4 regions of the Paenibacillus sp. FSL H8-0048 genome follow, and region 1 is predicted to be linked to each of the others. Evidence: predicted binding sites of a transcription regulator. Region 1 holds the regulator's gene; each other region holds the start of a gene.
What was found. Region 1 encodes Rex, which represses fermentation and respiration genes when NADH is low (regulators of the CRP and FNR family bind a similar motif). Its sites were predicted from a motif close to TTGTGAAATATTTCACAA; they were not measured.

Region 1 (4,216 bases):
CCAGGAGCTGATGATCCATGAGGTCATTACAGCGCTTGAGCAGGACAAGCATCTGCTGATTGAAGCGGGAACCGGCACCGGTAAATCGCTGGGTTATTTGCTTCCGGCCATCTACCATAGTGTGAAAAGTGATCAGAAGGTGATGGTCAGCACTCATACCATTAACCTTCAGGACCAGCTGCGTGAGCGGGATATTCCGCTCTTGACCAGCGTTGTGCCGTTCCCGTTCAAGGCCTCCATCTTTAAGGGAAGAGGGCACTATTTGTGTCTTCGCAAGTTCGAGCATAGAATGAACAAAAAGGACTTTACAAGTCCAAGAGAAGAGGCTCTTACCGCTGCACAAATGCTCGTATGGCTAACCCAGACGACAACCGGCGATGATGAGGAGCTTAACTTAAGCGGACGGGGCGGCGATTTCTGGGAGACTGTAGCCAGTGATACCGACTCCTGCCTGGGACGCGCCTGTCCCTGGTTCCGCAAATGCTATTACCACCGCGCTAAGCATGAAGCCGGGATCTCCGATGTAGTGGTCACCAATCACTCCAAGCTGTTCGCAGATGTCAAAGCCGGGCATCAGCTTCTTCCGGCTTATGACCACCTTGTTATTGATGAAGCCCATCATTTGGAGGATATTGCTGGCAAGCATCTTGGTATGCAGATGAAATATTTCACATTCGCCCATACCCTCACCCGTCTCTACAAGGATAGCCGGAGCGGGCAGCTGCCTGCCCTCCGTCAGAGTCTGCAGTCTTCAGGCAGTGAGCAGGCCTCCGAATGGAGCGGTGTGATCGACCGGATCTACCCCGATCTTCTGACGGTGAAGGAATCCTGGGATGCGCTCAGCGACCGGCTCTTCAGCCTGCTGCCCGAGCGCAGCGATGCCGGAGCCGGTGAAGCAGGCCAGCTGGTGGCGCGCCTGCAGCCGGGCAAGAAGCCGAAGGATTGGGAGGAGCTGGCCGCCCTTGAGAATACACTGAACCTCAGTCTAAGCGACATTATCCGCAAGGGTGACAAAATGCTCAGTGAGATGCGTGACACGGACAGCCAATCCTCCTCGGACAGTCTTGTGACTGATATCGGCGGGTTATTCAAGGATCTGGCATCCATTAGAGAGCAGATCCGCTTTTTCATGAGTCTGAACGATGAGAATATCGTGTATTGGCTGGAGGGAAGCGGTAATTATAAGGGGAAGTCTCTGCAAATGTATGCTGTTCCCGTTGATGTCAGTACCCAGCTCAGGGAGCTGTTCTTCGACAAGAAGAAGAGTATCATCCTGACCTCGGCCACCTTATCCGTGGATAAGTCCTTCCAGTTTATGATCGATAACCTGGGTCTTGGTGAAGCTGCGGAGCAGGGTCGTCTGATGACAGCGCTGCTTCCGTCACCGTTCAAATACAGGGAGCAGGCTCTGCTGGTTATTCCCCGCGACTTCCCGAGCGTCAAGGGAAGCATAGGGGATGCCCGCTTTGTGGACACCCTCGTTCACTCTCTTGCCGAGACTGCTGTAACCACGCGGGGGCGGATGCTGGTGTTGTTCACCTCCTATAAGATGCTTCGGCAGGTCTATGATCCGCTGAAGGAGGCGCTTGCCTCCCAGGATATCGCGGTGCTCGGACAAGGTGTGGAAGGCGGCAGCCGGAGCAAGCTGATCCGCCGCTTCCAGGACAGCCCGGCCTCGGTCCTGCTGGGTACCAGCAGTTTCTGGGAAGGGGTGGATATCCCCGGAGAAGCATTGACCTGTCTGGCGATTGTCAGACTGCCGTTCCAGCCGCCGAATCACCCGCTGGCAGAAGCGAAGTCGGAGCTGCTTCAGGCACAGAAGAAGAACCCGTTCATGAAGCTGTCCGTGCCGCAGGCTGTCATCCGCTTCAAGCAGGGCTTCGGGCGGCTGGTCCGCACGGCGCAGGACCGGGGCATCGTAATTGTGTACGATACCAGAGTCATTGAATCGCATTACGGAAAGTACTTCCTGTATTCACTCCCCGGTCCCAAGATGGAGCATATGCTCACCGAGCAGATGGTCCCGAGAATTACCGAATGGCTGGAGGACGGCGGGGTTTCCTAATTCATCTGCTATTGCTATTATTAATAAGTCATGATAAACCTGAAGATCCGTTCCCGCCCTGTCCTGCCGCTCCGGCAGGCGGGGGGCACGGTTGCTATAATTGTAAGGGTCTAACACAACTTTTAAGGAGGAGAATACATGAAATCGGATAAAATATCGGAGGCCGTCGTGCGCAGGCTCCCAGTGTACCTGCGTTTCCTGAACGATCTCCAAAAACGTGAAATTTCCACAGTCTCTTCTCAGGAGCTGGGCCAGAAGCTTGATCTGAATCCCGCCCAGATCCGTAAGGACCTCGCTTATTTCGGTGATTTCGGCCGAAAGGGCATCGGCTACGATGTATCCTATCTGATTGAGAAGATCCGCCATATTCTCAAGCTTGATCAGCAAATTAATGTTGCACTGGTTGGAGCCGGTAATCTCGGTCATGCCTTGTCTAACTATAACGCTTACTTGAAGGATACGATGAAGATTACTGCGATCTTCGATGCCTACCCGCCGAAGGTGGGCCAGCAGATCAACTCGCTGGTTGTGCAGCCGATGGAGGAGCTGAGCGATACCATCCGCTCCCAGGGCATCCGGATCGGGATTATTACCGTACCTGACAGCGAAGCCCAGAATGTAGCTGATATTCTTGTGGACTCCGGCATCGAGGCGATTCTGAACTTCGCACCGGTTATTCTCAAGACGCCTGCCAATATCCGGATTCATGCCGCAGATTTCACCACAGATCTGCAGAGCCTGGCCTATTATTTGCATGATGGAAAGGATGAGGCTGAAGATGAGCAGTAAGATCACGATAATCAAGAACGGGCACTTTCTGGTTCCGGGCAGCGATAAGCCGGTTCTGAGCGGGTATATGACCCTGGAGAATGATCTGATTACTTACATAGGTGAAGCTGAGCCGGTAGTGGAGGCTGGCGCCCAGGTCGTAGACGGCAGCCGTCTGCTGTTCATGCCGGGACTGGTCAATACCCATGGACATACGGCCATGTCGCTGCTGCGCGGATACGGCGATGATATGGTGCTTCAGACTTGGCTGCAGGAGAAGATGTGGCCGATGGAAGAGAAATTCACTGGTGATGATGTATATTGGGGAACCTCTTTGTCCGTGCTGGAAATGCTGAAGGGCGGCACAACCACCTTCCTCGATATGTATGATCATATGGACCGTGTTGCGGAAGTAACAGAGCAATCCGGTATTCGAGCGGTGCTAATGCGCGGCGTGATTGGGCTGTGTCCGGAAGAGGTGCAGCAGGCGAAGCTCGCTGAAGCGGTTGCTTTTGCCCGTAACTGGCACGGCAAGGCTGACGGCAGAATCACTACCATGCTCTCGCCGCACGCCCCGTACACCTGTCCTCCAGAGTTTTTCATGAAGTTCGTGGAGGCTGCGCACGATCTGGATCTGCCGATGCATACCCATATGTCCGAGACGCGCCATGAAGTGGAGCAGAACGTGGCCGACTACGGTCTTCGTCCAGTCGCGCATCTGGAGAAGCTGGGAATGTTCACCCGTCCTTCGCTCATTGCCCACGGGGTTCATCTGAACGATGAGGAGATCGGGATTCTGGCCCGCTATAATGTTGGTGTGTCGCATAATCCCGGCAGTAACCTGAAGCTGGCCAGCGGGGTTGCACGTGTTCCTGAGCTGCTGAGAGCCGGGGTTAAGGTCTCCCTGGGTACAGACGGCGCTGCTAGTAACAATAACCTGGATATGTTTGAAGAGATGAGGCTGGCGGCTCTGATCCATAAAGGCGTAAGCGGTGATCCTACAGCCGTACCGGCTCCTGAGGCGCTGCTGATGGCTACGGAGTACGGGGCGCAGTCTGTTTTCCTGAGCGGGGTAGGCCGGCTTGCAGCAGGGATGAAGGCCGACTTCATCGCGCTGGATATTGATCAGCCTCATCTGCTGCCGCATACCGATCTGCTCTCCCATGCCGTCTATTCGGCAAGCGCCAAGGATGTAGAGCATGTATGGGTGAACGGCCAGCAGGTAGTGAAGCATGGACAATGCCTGACACTGGATGAAGAAGCTATCCGCCGCAAAGCACAGGAGACGTTCGAGAGCCTGCTTAAACGGTAATTCAGGGGAACGGGAAAGGAAACAGTGTGGTGAAGAAGAAGAGGAGAAAATGGATCTGGCTGGGGATTACC
Region 2 (4,216 bases), 2.6 Mb from region 1:
GCGCCGACAAGGTGAGTGATATTGCTGTGCTCTCCATTGACGGCAAGGGGATCGACCGGATTGCTGAGATCGGGGATTCCTCCAAGCTGCGTCTGGGTGAGACAGTCATTGCCATCGGTAACCCGCTAGGGCTCGGGGATACATTAACTTCCGGTATTGTCAGCTACACAGAGCGGACGATACCGGTATCACTGAACCAGGACGGCGTGTACGATTGGGAGCAGGAAGTGATCCAGACGGATGCGGCCATTAATGAGGGCAACAGCGGGGGCGCACTGGTGGATCTGGACGGTAAGGTGATTGGTATCAATACGATGAAGATCTCCGATACGGGGGTAGAGGGGTTGGGCTTTGCGATTCCCGCCAATCGTGTAGTGGAGACAGCCAATGAGCTTACTTCCAAAGGCCGTATAGCCCGGTCATACCTGGGCGTCTATTCAGTGGATCTGAATAATCCGTATGTGCCGTTGGCCGATGATCAGCGCAAGGAGCTTAATCTTCCGTCTACAGTAACGGATGGGGTTGTGGTTCTGGATGCTGTGGGACCGGCGAAGGATGCAGGCCTGCAGCTTAACGATGTGATTACGAAGTTCAACGATAAGCCGATTACTTCCACGCTGTCGCTGCGCAAATATCTGTACGATCATACCAAGATCGGAGATAAGCTGAAAATCACCTTCTACCGTGATGGTGAAGTGAAACAGACAACAGTCCAGCTTCTTGAAAAGCCAGAGGAATAAAATTGGAAATGGCCGTATATAATAATGAGGCAGTCACGATTACGGAAATAGTTCAAGCCGTCCTTTTCATAAAAAAGAAAAGGGCGGGGCTGTTTCAAGAATAAATAAATGGGGTAAATGGTAGTAATGGGTATAAATATTACGACTTAATGCGACTGGTAGCCCTTACATTGGGAAGTAGTCCTTATAAGGGAAAAAACGGAGAAATTAGGATAGAACAGCTTGCCTTTGTTATTAAGGTGTGGTAACATGAAATTATTCTTACATTGATACCTTATTCTCGCATTGAAAAGGGCTGTCAACCAAAGCTACAACCTTTCTCAATGTGTGAATTTTTTCTTTGTCTGAAGATAAAAAGAACATATTAATTTAAATTTGTGGAGGTAACACACATGCAAACAGGTACAGTTAAATGGTTCAACGCAGAAAAAGGATTCGGTTTCATCGAAGTTGAAGGCGGAAGCGACGTATTCGTTCACTTCAGCGCAATCACTGGCGACGGCTTCAAAACTTTGGACGAAGGCCAACGCGTTGAATTCAACGTTGTTCAAGGCAACCGTGGACCACAAGCCGAAAACGTTGTAAAACTGTAATTAATAGAAGATACCGTCCCCGCTTGTGAAAGTTGGGACGGTCTTTTTTTATCATTACTTGCTTGCAACATAAAGGAAGGAGGAACGGCAATGAACTACCGGAAAAAGCCTTTGGAGGAAGTACCGGAAGAAAATACCGCAATTTGGGCCTGCACCAATGAGGATTGTAATGGATGGATGAGGGATAATTTCGCATTTGAACATGCACCTTCCTGCCGTCTCTGTCATTCCCCAATGGTTCGTAGCATGAAGATGCTGCCGCAATTGCTTAATTCAAATGGCGATCTCAAATCGCTTAAGAAAGGTATTTCCATTACCTAGACCAATACCTTTATGAGTCAAGACAACTTATATATGAGAGACACATTCAAGACGGTGAATCCGTCTTATTTTTTTTGCTTTTAAGCGCAATATTGTGATATTTGTCACAAATTTATTGTTTTTTATGCCTAAACGGGGCGTATAATGTGATAATCATCACACTTTGAGTGATAGAAATTTGACAAAATAGACATAACGAAATGGGGAGAAGGAAGGGGAGAAATATGGATACAGTACTGCTGTCACGTATACAATTTGCGTCGACGACAATTTTTCATTATTTCTTTGTGCCAGTATCGATCGGACTTGCGCTCATAATTGCCATTATGGAGACCATGTACGTAAGAAAGGGCAATGAAGAGTACAAAAGAATGGCGCAATTCTGGGGGAAGCTGTTCCTGATTAACTTCGCAGTAGGTGTAGTAACAGGAATCTTGCAGGAATTCCAGTTCGGAATGAACTGGTCCGATTATTCGCGCTTCGTCGGTGATGTGTTCGGGGCTCCGCTTGCGATTGAAGCCTTGTTGGCTTTCTTCCTGGAGTCCACGTTCATCGGAATCTGGATCTTCGGCTGGGATAAGGTGTCCAAGCGGATTCACCTATTATCCATCTGGCTGGTAGCCTTCGGGACAATGCTGTCGGCATTCTGGATTCTGCTGGCTAACTCGTTCATGCAGCATCCGGTGGGCTTCCAGATTAGCAATGGCCGTGCTGAGATGAATGACATCTTCGCACTGATTACGAACGGCCAGCTGCTGGTGGAATTTCCGCATACAGTGCTTGCCGCTTACGCTACAGGCGCCTTCCTGGTAACAGGGATCAGTGCTTACAAATTGCTTAAGAAGCAGGACGTCGCCTTTTTCCGGAAATCATTCGAGATTGCAGCCATTGTAGGGGTTATCTCTTCCTTCGGCGTTGCGGTTGCCGGACATGCACAGGCTCAATATCTGGTAGAGACACAGCCCATGAAGATGGCCGCATCCGAAGCGCTGTGGGGTGAGAGCGGCGACCCGGCACCTTGGACGGTATTTGCCAATATCGATGTGAAGAACCAGACCAACAGCAATGAAGTTCAGGTTCCGTATCTGCTGAGCTTCCTGTCCTACAGCAAATTCTCCGGTGATGTGAAGGGGATGCTGGAGCTGCAGAAGGAGTATGAAGCAGCCTACGGACCGGGAGATTATATTCCGCCGGTCAAAACAACCTTCTGGAGCTTCCGGATCATGGTTGCTGCCGGCACGTTGATGATGCTGTTTGGGGTATATGCTATCTACCTCATGTGGCGCAAAAAGATGGACAGACCCAATACCTGGTTCATGCGCTTCATGTTCTGGGGACTGCTGCTTCCGCCGATTGCCAACACGGCCGGCTGGATTATGACAGAGATCGGGCGTCAGCCATGGACTGTATTCGGACTTATGACTACAGAAGACAGTGTATCGCCTAATATTACCAGCGGACAGGTACTGTTCTCGGTGATTTCTTTTACCGCGATCTATGCCATATTGGGTGCAGTGCTGGTTGGCCTGTTCGTCAAAGTGATCAAAAAAGGTCCTTATGCTATGGATAACGAACACGGTGAATCCCACGATCCGTATAACAAGGAGGGCTAACCAATGTCACTTAATGAATTATGGTTTCTGCTGATTGCGGTGCTGTTCGTCGGGTTCTTCTTCCTGGAAGGCTTCGACTTCGGTGTAGGGATGGAGACGCAGATTCTGGCCAAGAATGACACGGAACGCCGGATATTGATCAATTCGATCGGGCCGTTCTGGGATGCGAATGAGGTATGGCTGATTACGGGTGCCGGTGCAATGTTCGCGGCCTTCCCGCATTGGTATGCTACGCTGTTCAGCGGTTTCTATATACCGTTTGTATTTGCCCTGCTGGCGTTGATTGCCCGTGGTGTTGCCTTCGAGTTCAGAGGTAAGCGCGATTCCAAGGCTTGGCAGAAAACATGGGATGTCTGCATCTTCTTCGGCAGCTTCCTGCCGCCGTTCCTGCTCGCCGTGGTATTCGCCAGCTTCATCAAGGGCTTGCCGATTGACAAGGATATGCAGATGTATGCCGGATTCTTCGATATCGTTAATGCGTATACGGTAGTTGCAGGCATTACGGTTGTTCTGCTGTGTCTGGTACACGGCCTGATGTTCACTACGCTTCGTACGCTCGGAGATTTGCAGGAACGGGCGCGTAAGCTGGCCCAGAAGCTGCTGATTCCACTGGCGGCGCTGCTGGTAGCCTTCGTTGTAATGACGTATACTATGACAGATATCTTCGATAAACGCGGAACGCTGCTATGGATTGTAGTTGTTCTGGGTGCAGCCGCTTATCTGCTGGCAGGATATTTCATGACTAAGAAGAAGGACGGCTATGCCTTCGGAATGACTGGTGCTGTGATGGCGCTGTCTGTTGCTTCGATCTTCATTGGACTGTTCCCGCGGGTTATGATCAGTTCGCTGGATCAGGCGTTCAACCTGACGATTACGAATGCAGCCTCCGGCCAATACTCGCTGAAGGTGATGACGATTGTAGCGCTGACTCTGCTGCCGTTCGTGCTGG
Region 3 (4,216 bases), 270 kb from region 1:
AGCGGTTCAAGGATATTTCCGGACTGATTCCGTCAATGAGCGATAAGATGCTGTCCGAGCGCATGAAGGATCTGGAATGCGAGGGCATTCTGGTACGGCATGTGTACCCGGAGACACCGGTGCGCATTGAGTATGAATTAACAGTGAAGGGCCGTGCGCTTGAGCCGGTCATGCAGCAAATCCAGTCCTGGGCCGAGAGCTGGGTGGAGTAGCAATACCGTAATATATATGAGACAGCCTCTTGCCCGGTATCCGGGTAAGGGGCTTTTCATATGCTGTTCTGCTTGAAATATAAGAACTTATAGGTTTCACACGATAACTTATCCTTCTATTTTTCGCTGAAACGGTACCATCCTTTATAAGGACGGCAAAGCCGTTTCCGCTTGTTTATGCAGGTTTTGCCCAAATAAACCTTGCACTTAAGCCCTACCTGTGTAATATAATAGAACATACTAAATATTACGGATGTGTGGAAGCGTTAACAAAAGTAGGAAAAGCCCAGGGTTATATGTCAGGCGGATGCTTACGGGATGTGTTTTGGACGATGCTGATGGAAGGGAAGCGGAGGGCTTACACAACTTTTAGGAGGCGAGGACTATGACCATCACCTTGTTTTCCCGGGAAATAACCTATGGAAAAAAGGATGTCGCCGAACTGGAGACTGCTTCGATTAAAGTGCAGCTGATCTATGACAAGGTGTTATTCATGCTTCATAACCATCTCCCGGATTCTCTGTGGGATGCATGGATCGGTGTGCCTTATGAGATCATTTCTTCTCTATATAAAGGGGACAATGACAGCGGGAGTGTGTTTCAGAAATGGATTCAAGGCCCATCCGGCTGGAAATGCATCGGCTGTGAACGGCATTGTCTGGAGCCTGTAACGGCAAGAGGAGGGAGTGGCTCAAATGCTCAGCGCCGTTTTACTTTTCATAATGGAATTAGTCAGAGCATGGTACTTCAAGCTGTAATCTGGTCTATGTATGAGAACACCCGGCTGCTTCAGCCTTACTTGGGGGAGGAGGCTTTTCTAAGTGAGGAGGATATGGAGCTAATCTCTGTATACTTCGTGCCAACCTATCTGACTCCGGCACCGCTCATCGAATTGAACAAGCCAGCCAAAGAATATAAGGACAAGAACATCAGAGTGTATCAGGAATGGATATCTGCCCCCGATCTGGTGCTGCAGTGGAACGGCGGCCTGACCGAAGGCAGATGGATGACGGGTGTATATGTGGATCATTCACGGTTCGCCGGACTTGGCCCTTACCTGAAGGATGCGCAGGGCAAGCGGACTTATATGCAGGCGACGGTTCAATAAACAAGGTAAACTCGAAAAAAGACTTGAACTTGAAGCGAGGTCGTCACTGCGGTGAACATTTGGACTTCCGGCCGCTGCCCAGTTTGGATTTCCTGATATTAACCGCTCTACTCCGCCCGGTTATTCCTACGCCGGATCAAGTACACAGTGCTTAAGATGACCAGTCCTGCTGTAACAGAAATGATTAGTATTACCGTCCCGTTCGCACCGCCGTTAGCTGCGGATTGGGCGGTTGGATTCACGAAGGTAACAATAAGAATACAGGCCGCCACCACAATGGCCAGTACTGCACCGGCTATGCTTTTCCCGCCTATTCCGCTCTGCCTGCCGTCAGGTCCTACATACGCACCGCTCCAGATCAGCCGTACCAGATAGGAACCCACACCCAGCATGAAGATTGTGTAATTGCTAAGCGGATACTCCAGCCACTTCATTCCGTAGTTTTGCAGCCCCATGTCTGCCAGCAACAAGAATGCCATCAAAAGAAATGCCTGATTCCCCGCCTTGTGACGCTTCTGCAGTTGTCTCTCATCCAGGTTCGTTCTGCTCATCCTTCGTTCCCTCCCAAAATAGTTGATCCAGTGTCTTCCCAAGTGTTTCACAAATGTCAATGCACAGCCTCAGGGTGGGGTTGTAATCACCGTTCTCAATCGCGATAATCGTCTGCCTTGTGACCCCCACGGCATCTGCGAGTTGTTTTTGCGACATGTCTTTTGCCGCTCTGGAGGCTTTGAGCCTTAAGTTTTTCCCCATTCCCTCACCTCACGCATATTGTAAAATATATAAAACAAAATGTCTAGTATATTTAACATTGGGATACTGAAATTTCACGTTCATTAAAATTTGTTATATTCAGTGCGTACAATCACAAGTTTGGCCAAAGGCCAGTGATAAGGTGTAGAAGTGAAAAGCAGCACAAACCTACATCTTAACCTGAGGAGGGGCCAACATGGCGTCCAATCAATTAAACGATACAACAATTCATCCCGGGTTCACCCCGGAAGCAATGGTCAGAGATATTGTCCTGCAGTTCCCCAAAGCTGCAGATTATTTCAAAGCACAGCGGATCGATTTCTGCTGCGGAGGTGCCAAGCCGCTGGCTGAAGCTGCGGCCGAGAAGGGTCTTGATCCGGCAGCAATGGTACAGGAGCTGAACAAGCTGCAGGAACAGCATCCGGTGCTGGAAGAGGATACCTCATGGAACGAGGCTTCGTCAGAGGAGCTGGTGGATTATATTGTGAACAAGCATCACCGTTACCTGCGTGAAGAGCTTCCGCTAATCAGCCAGAATGTAACCAAGGTGTTCCGCGTTCACGGTGAGGATTCACCGCATCTGGGAGAAATGCACCGCCTGTTCAATATGCTGCGTGAAGAGCTGCTGCAGCATACGGCGAAGGAAGAAGAGAGCGAATTCCCTAAGATGCTGGCTTACACTCAGAACCCGAGCGAAGAAGGACTTGCTGAGCTGCGCGGATTGCTGCATAATCTGGAAGCCGAGCATGACGGGGCCGGAGAGATTCTGCGTGAGCTGCGCAGAGTTACTAATGACTACACACCGCCCGCACATGCCTGCACGACTTATCGTCTGACCTATGCCCGTCTTGAAGAGCTGGAAGGCATGACCTTTGAGCATGTGCATCTGGAGAACAACATCCTGTTCCTGCGTTATCAATAGAATCTGCTGCAAGGTAAAAGTCCCTTCGGGGGCTTTTTACTTTATATACCGGGAGAAATGATTTGAGAACCCTTCCTCTATGCGTTATCCTTAAAGAGTCTGGGAAAATACATATGAAGGCGGTGCCGTGGGATGTCCACGAAATGGATTCGCTTAATGCTGTGCCTTCTCTTGCTGGCCGCGGCAAGCGGTTGTGGCTTGGGATCAGGGAATGGCGGCAGCAGTAACGGGGGCCAGGGATTAACCTTTTCGGTTAAGGTAGGGGACAGCGAAATGGCCGGGAGCTCGGCCAGATTGCTTAACGAAGCTTACGTACCCGGAAATTCATTAATAGAGCTGTTCAAGAAGAGCGGCGTTGTTACTTTTTCAGCGGATGGAACTAGTATTCTTGAGGTGAACAAGGTCTCCCTGGGTGAGGATATGAGCTGGGAGATTCAGGTGAACGGCAAGAAGGTTCAAGAGCTGAATACGGCCCTGGAGCCGGGTTCAGCCATTACGATGTCAGCAGGGCCTGCCGGAACCGGAAAGCTGTTTCAGCCTGTCATCATCACGGTGAACGGGGGGAGTGAGCAGCCGGAGCTGACACATTCGCATGTGCTTTCTTTCATGCAGGATATGTCCGTCAAGGGACTGCTCAAGAATAGCGGTATGGTCCGGCTTGCTGAGGATAACCGTACCGTTCTTACTGTAATGGAATATACCCCGCTCAGCAGCGAGGAATGGAGACTGAAGGTCAACGACAAAGGGCTGCTCGGCAATGGTGTGGACATGAAGCTCAGTCCGCAGGACAAGCTGGAGATTTCTCTGGTACTGAAATAAGCGAATGAAGTAAATGAGTGAGAGTGTGTACCCGATGAACGGATATCTGTGCGAAACTGCATGGGTATCCGTTTTTTTGAATAATAAATCTCTATGCTTCACGCCATAAGTTGTCCAGCATAAGGACTGCGAACTCGCCTCCACTTGTGTGAAAAAATTCACATAAGGTGTGACTGTGGTCACACTTGCCATGGAATGGGGGACAGTATAATTTCTCTATCAGGTAAAGTTATTGAAGAAATCAGAATTTCAGAAGGAGGGTCTACCAGTGGCAGCGGAAAGAGAAAAGTTAGTGCTGATTGGGAATGGCATGGCGGGAGTAGGCACTATTGAGCAGATTCTGAAGCTGGGCGGCGCTTATGATATTACTGTCTTCGGCAGTGAGCCGCATCCCAACTATAA
Region 4 (4,216 bases), 3.0 Mb from region 1:
TTCCAGTTGCGAAGGAGATCCGAATGAGAGCAATCCTGATTGACGATGAAGAATTGGCACTTAAGGCTTTGGAACGCCAATTGCATGCGCTTGGGTGTTTTGAGATTATCGGCAAATATACCGATCCGCTGCAAGGACAGCAAAAGGTGGAGGAGACCGGGACCGATATTGTGTTTCTCGATATCCATTTACCGGAGCTGAGCGGGATTGAGCTGGCGGAACGGCTGTTGGAACGCAGGCCCGATCTGCAGGTTGTATTCGTAACGGCATATGATAAGTATGCGATCAAGGCTTTTGAGCTGAATGCCCTGGACTATTTGCTTAAGCCGATTCATATGGACCGCCTGAAGCTTACAGTTCGAAGATTGAATGCTCAGCAGCAGCCTGGCCTGGCAGCCCGGGCGGCTTCAGCGCAGACAAGCTGGAGGATGCTAATGCTCGATGCCTTCCGGATCTATGAAGGCGCGCAGGAGCTTGCACCGCTGCAATGGAGAACGGCGAAGGCGCAGGAAATCTTCTTTTATCTGCTGCATCATCGCGGCAAAGTGGTCAGTAAAGCTACCCTGATTGAGCTGCTGTGGGCTGATTTTGATCCGAACAGGGCCTATCCGCAGTTATATACCGCTGTGTACCATATCCGCAAAATGCTGGAGCCCTTCAGCAGAGAACGGATTCTCCTGCAAAATACGGCGGACGGCTATCTGCTCAAGCTGGATGGCATCTGCCTGGACGTTGATGAGTTTGACCGCTTTATCCAAGCGGGGGTAGAGCTAGCGAATGATACACTGCCTGAATATGAACGAATCCTGAAGCTGTTCAAAAGCGAATATCTGGAGGGGTACGATTATGTGTGGGCGGAGCTTGAACGGCAGAGATTTCAGCTGCAGTGGATTCGGCTCAAGCTGAATCTGGTCCGCTGGTATATGGGCGAAGCAGAATATGAACAGGCCTTCAAGCATATTGAACAGGTATGCACCCGCTATCCGTTAGAGGAGCAGGCGCAATTATTGTACATGCAAATATCGGACAGAATGGGCTTTCATTTTCTCGTGCAAAGACAATATGTCATGCTGGAAACGGCCATGGAAGCAGAGGTTGCTGAGAAGCCGAGCCGGGAGATTGTCAAATGGTATAGGGATTGGGACAACAAGCGTCAAAAAGGGTGAGTCCGTGGATTCATCCTTTTTGCCCTATCTAAATTATGATATATTTAATCTTGAATGAACTTGTTCTGCAAAGACCCGACGAAGGAGCACCCCATGACCCAATTTGTCTACAAGCAGATTATTGCTGATCTCAAAACGAAGATCTTTGCCGGGCAGTACGCCGATATGAAGCTGCCGGATGAGCGCAGTCTCAGCGAGGCGTATCAGGTTAGCCGCAGTACCATCAAGCGTGCGCTGATGAAGATGGAGAGCTCGGGAATTATTTTCAAGAAACGCGGCTCCGGCACCTTCATCAATCCGTTATACATAAAGAACGATTCGATCTTCAACTACGAGGGCTCTAACCTGGGGGTGTCGGATAATTTCCAGATGCACGGCAAGAAGCCGGAGATCAAGGTGCTGAGCTTCGAGGTCATCCGCCCCACGGAGGAGCTTCAGCGGGATTTGTTCCTGATGCCCCATGATTTCGTGTATAAGATCGTGCGTCTGCGCCTGTTCGAAGGTGCGCCCTTCATGATTGAGACGGGATATATTCCGATCAAAATTGTGCAAAATCTCGACCAGACGATTATCGAGGGCTCGATTTTTCATTATCTGGAGGAGTCGCGCAATCTGGCGGTGACCAAATCCTTTTTGTCTATTTTTGCCGAGCCTTCTCTGCCGAATGACCAGGAGCTGCTCCATCTGAAGGAGAATGAACCCGTTGGGATCATGGAGGGGATCTTCTTCCTGGATAACGGCACGCCGTTTGAATTCTCGCACATGCGCTTCCATTATGAGTATCTGAAGTTCAATACGTTCGTGTCTGTGCATTGACGGATGGACGGCGTAAACAGCATAACTGAGGTATAGCAGGCCGGGAGGAGTCCCGGTCTTTTTGTGTTTTTTATAGATAACAAATTAATCCATAATTATAAAAATGATCATCTTTTTGTGCTTGATTTGCAGCGAATTTCATACTATGTTCAAAATTTCACAATATTGGACCGTATTAATTTCTAAAAAGATTGAATTTCTGAAATGCCGATGTATGATGTAACTGTAGAAGTGATACATTCAATTTACAAAGAAAAAGATTAGGGAGTGGAAGACATGGGATTAACAATCGAACAGGTGGATTATTCCTCCAAAACGTATCTGGCAAAGCTTGACGCTTACTGGCGCGCAACGAACTACATCTCCGTAGGCCAGCTTTATTTGAAGGATAATCCGTTGTTAAGAGAACCGTTGAAGGATGCAGACGTTAAAGTGAAGCCGATCGGACACTGGGGCACCATCCCTGGGCAGAACTTTATCTATGCGCATCTGAACCGTGTAATCACTAAATATGATCTCAACATGTTCTATATTGAAGGCCCGGGCCATGGCGGTCAGGTGATGGTGTCGAACTCTTATCTGGACGGAAGCTACACCGAAATCTACCCGCAGATCACTCAGGATATCCCTGGTCTGAAAAAGCTGTTCAAGCAGTTCTCTTTCCCTGGCGGTGTTGCCTCCCATGCTGCTCCTGAAACACCTGGATCGATTCACGAAGGCGGCGAGCTGGGTTATTCCCTGTCGCACAGCGTGGGTTCGATTCTGGATAATCCTGACCTGATCTCCGCAGTAGTTGTAGGTGACGGAGAAGCAGAGACCGGCCCGCTGGCCGCTTCCTGGCTGTCCAACCGGTTCATCAACCCGATTACAGACGGTGCTGTATTGCCGATTCTGCATTTGAACGGCTTCAAGATCAGCAACCCGACCATCCTGTCCCGGATGAGCAGAGAAGAATTGACCGCCTATTTCGCCGGAAACGGATGGGAAGCCTTCTTCGTAGAAGGCGAGAACCCGGATCTGATGCACCCGGAAATGGCTAAAGTGCTGGATACGATCGTAGAGCGCATTGCCGCCATTCAGAAGAATGCCCGCGAGAATAACGATACTGCACGCCCTGTATGGCCAATGCTGGTCTTCCGTACGCCTAAGGGCTGGACGGGTCCAAAAGCATGGGACGGCGTGCCGAATGAAGGCTCCTTCCGTGCCCACCAGGTGCCGATTCCGGTTGACCAAAAGAACATGAAGCATGCTCCGGCCTTGCTTGAATGGCTGAACAGCTACAGACCTGAAGAACTGTTCGACGAGAACGGCCGCCTGAACGCAGATCTGGCTGAAATTCTGCCAACCGGCGACAGACGTATGGGCATGAACCCGGTAACCAATGCCGGCAAGCTGATTAAAGACCTGCACAAGCCGAACTTCCGCAACTACACTCTCGATAATTCTGCTCCAGGCCAAGTGATTGCGCAGGATATGGCCGTGCTGGGGAAATACCTGAAAGAGGTTGTTACCCTCAACGAAGAGAACCGCAACTTCCGTATTTTCGGACCGGATGAGACTATGTCTAACCGACTGGGACCTGTATTCGAAGTGACCAAGCGCCAATGGATGGATGCCATTCAGGAACCGCAGGATGAATTCCTTGCTCCATACGGCCGTGTCATTGACTCCCAGCTGTCTGAGCATCAAGCTGAAGGGATTCTGGAAGGTTATGTCCTGACTGGACGCCACGGTTTCTTCGCCAGCTATGAAGCCTTCCTGCGCGTGGTCGATTCGATGATTACTCAGCACTTCAAGTGGCTGCGCAAGGCAACAGATCAGACCTGGAGAGAAGATATTCCTTCACTGAATGTGATTGCCACATCGACAGTGTTCCAACAGGACCATAATGGCTATACCCACCAAGATCCGGGTCTGCTTGGCCATCTGGCTGACAAGAAGCCTGAGTTCATCCGTGAGTATCTGCCGTCTGATGCGAACAGCCTGCTGGCTGTGTTCGACAAGATCCTGAATGACCGCCAGAAGATCAACCTGATCGTATCCTCCAAGCATCCGCGTCCGCAGTGGTTCTCGGCAGACGAAGCGCAGGAGCTGGTGGACAAAGGCCTCAAGATCATTGACTGGGCCAGCACCGACAAGGGCGGAGAGCCGGATCTCGTCATCGCTTCTTCCGGTACTGAGCCTACAATGGAAGCACTGGCTGCCATCTCGATCCTGCATGAGAAGCTGCCTGA

Region 2: a site for Rex is predicted at 1,747-1,764, ahead of NSU18_RS19890 (cytochrome ubiquinol oxidase subunit I). Genes of this name have one in related genera too.
Region 3: a site for Rex is predicted at 2,222-2,239, ahead of ric (iron-sulfur cluster repair di-iron protein). Genes of this name have one in related genera too.
Region 4: a site for Rex is predicted at 2,128-2,145, ahead of NSU18_RS18425 (phosphoketolase family protein). Genes of this name have one in related genera too.

What each region holds. Positions count from the first base shown of each region.
Region 1 is NZ_JBBODF010000001.1:7,302,138-7,306,353, forward strand. It holds gene dinG (ATP-dependent DNA helicase DinG) at 1-2,065, shown strand, start outside; gene NSU18_RS31695 (redox-sensing transcriptional repressor Rex) at 2,204-2,854, shown strand; gene NSU18_RS31700 (amidohydrolase) at 2,844-4,145, shown strand; gene NSU18_RS31705 (cell wall elongation regulator TseB-like domain-containing protein) at 4,175-4,216, shown strand, end outside.
Region 2 is NZ_JBBODF010000001.1:4,656,279-4,660,494, forward strand. It holds gene NSU18_RS19875 (S1C family serine protease) at 1-740, shown strand, start outside; gene NSU18_RS19880 (cold-shock protein) at 1,133-1,333, shown strand; gene NSU18_RS19885 (cold-shock protein) at 1,424-1,654, shown strand; gene NSU18_RS19890 (cytochrome ubiquinol oxidase subunit I) at 1,879-3,267, shown strand; gene cydB (cytochrome d ubiquinol oxidase subunit II) at 3,271-4,216, shown strand, end outside.
Region 3 is NZ_JBBODF010000001.1:7,033,015-7,037,230, forward strand. It holds gene NSU18_RS30335 (winged helix-turn-helix transcriptional regulator) at 1-212, shown strand, start outside; gene NSU18_RS30340 (hypothetical protein) at 598-1,320, shown strand; gene NSU18_RS30345 (DUF6773 family protein) at 1,428-1,871, opposite strand; gene NSU18_RS30350 (helix-turn-helix transcriptional regulator) at 1,849-2,073, opposite strand; gene ric (iron-sulfur cluster repair di-iron protein) at 2,300-2,995, shown strand; gene NSU18_RS30360 (hypothetical protein) at 3,194-3,814, shown strand; gene nirB (nitrite reductase large subunit NirB) at 4,083-4,216, shown strand, end outside.
Region 4 is NZ_JBBODF010000001.1:4,348,244-4,352,459, reverse strand. It holds gene NSU18_RS18435 (response regulator) at 24-1,166, shown strand; gene NSU18_RS18430 (GntR family transcriptional regulator) at 1,260-1,982, shown strand; gene NSU18_RS18425 (phosphoketolase family protein) at 2,259-4,216, shown strand, end outside.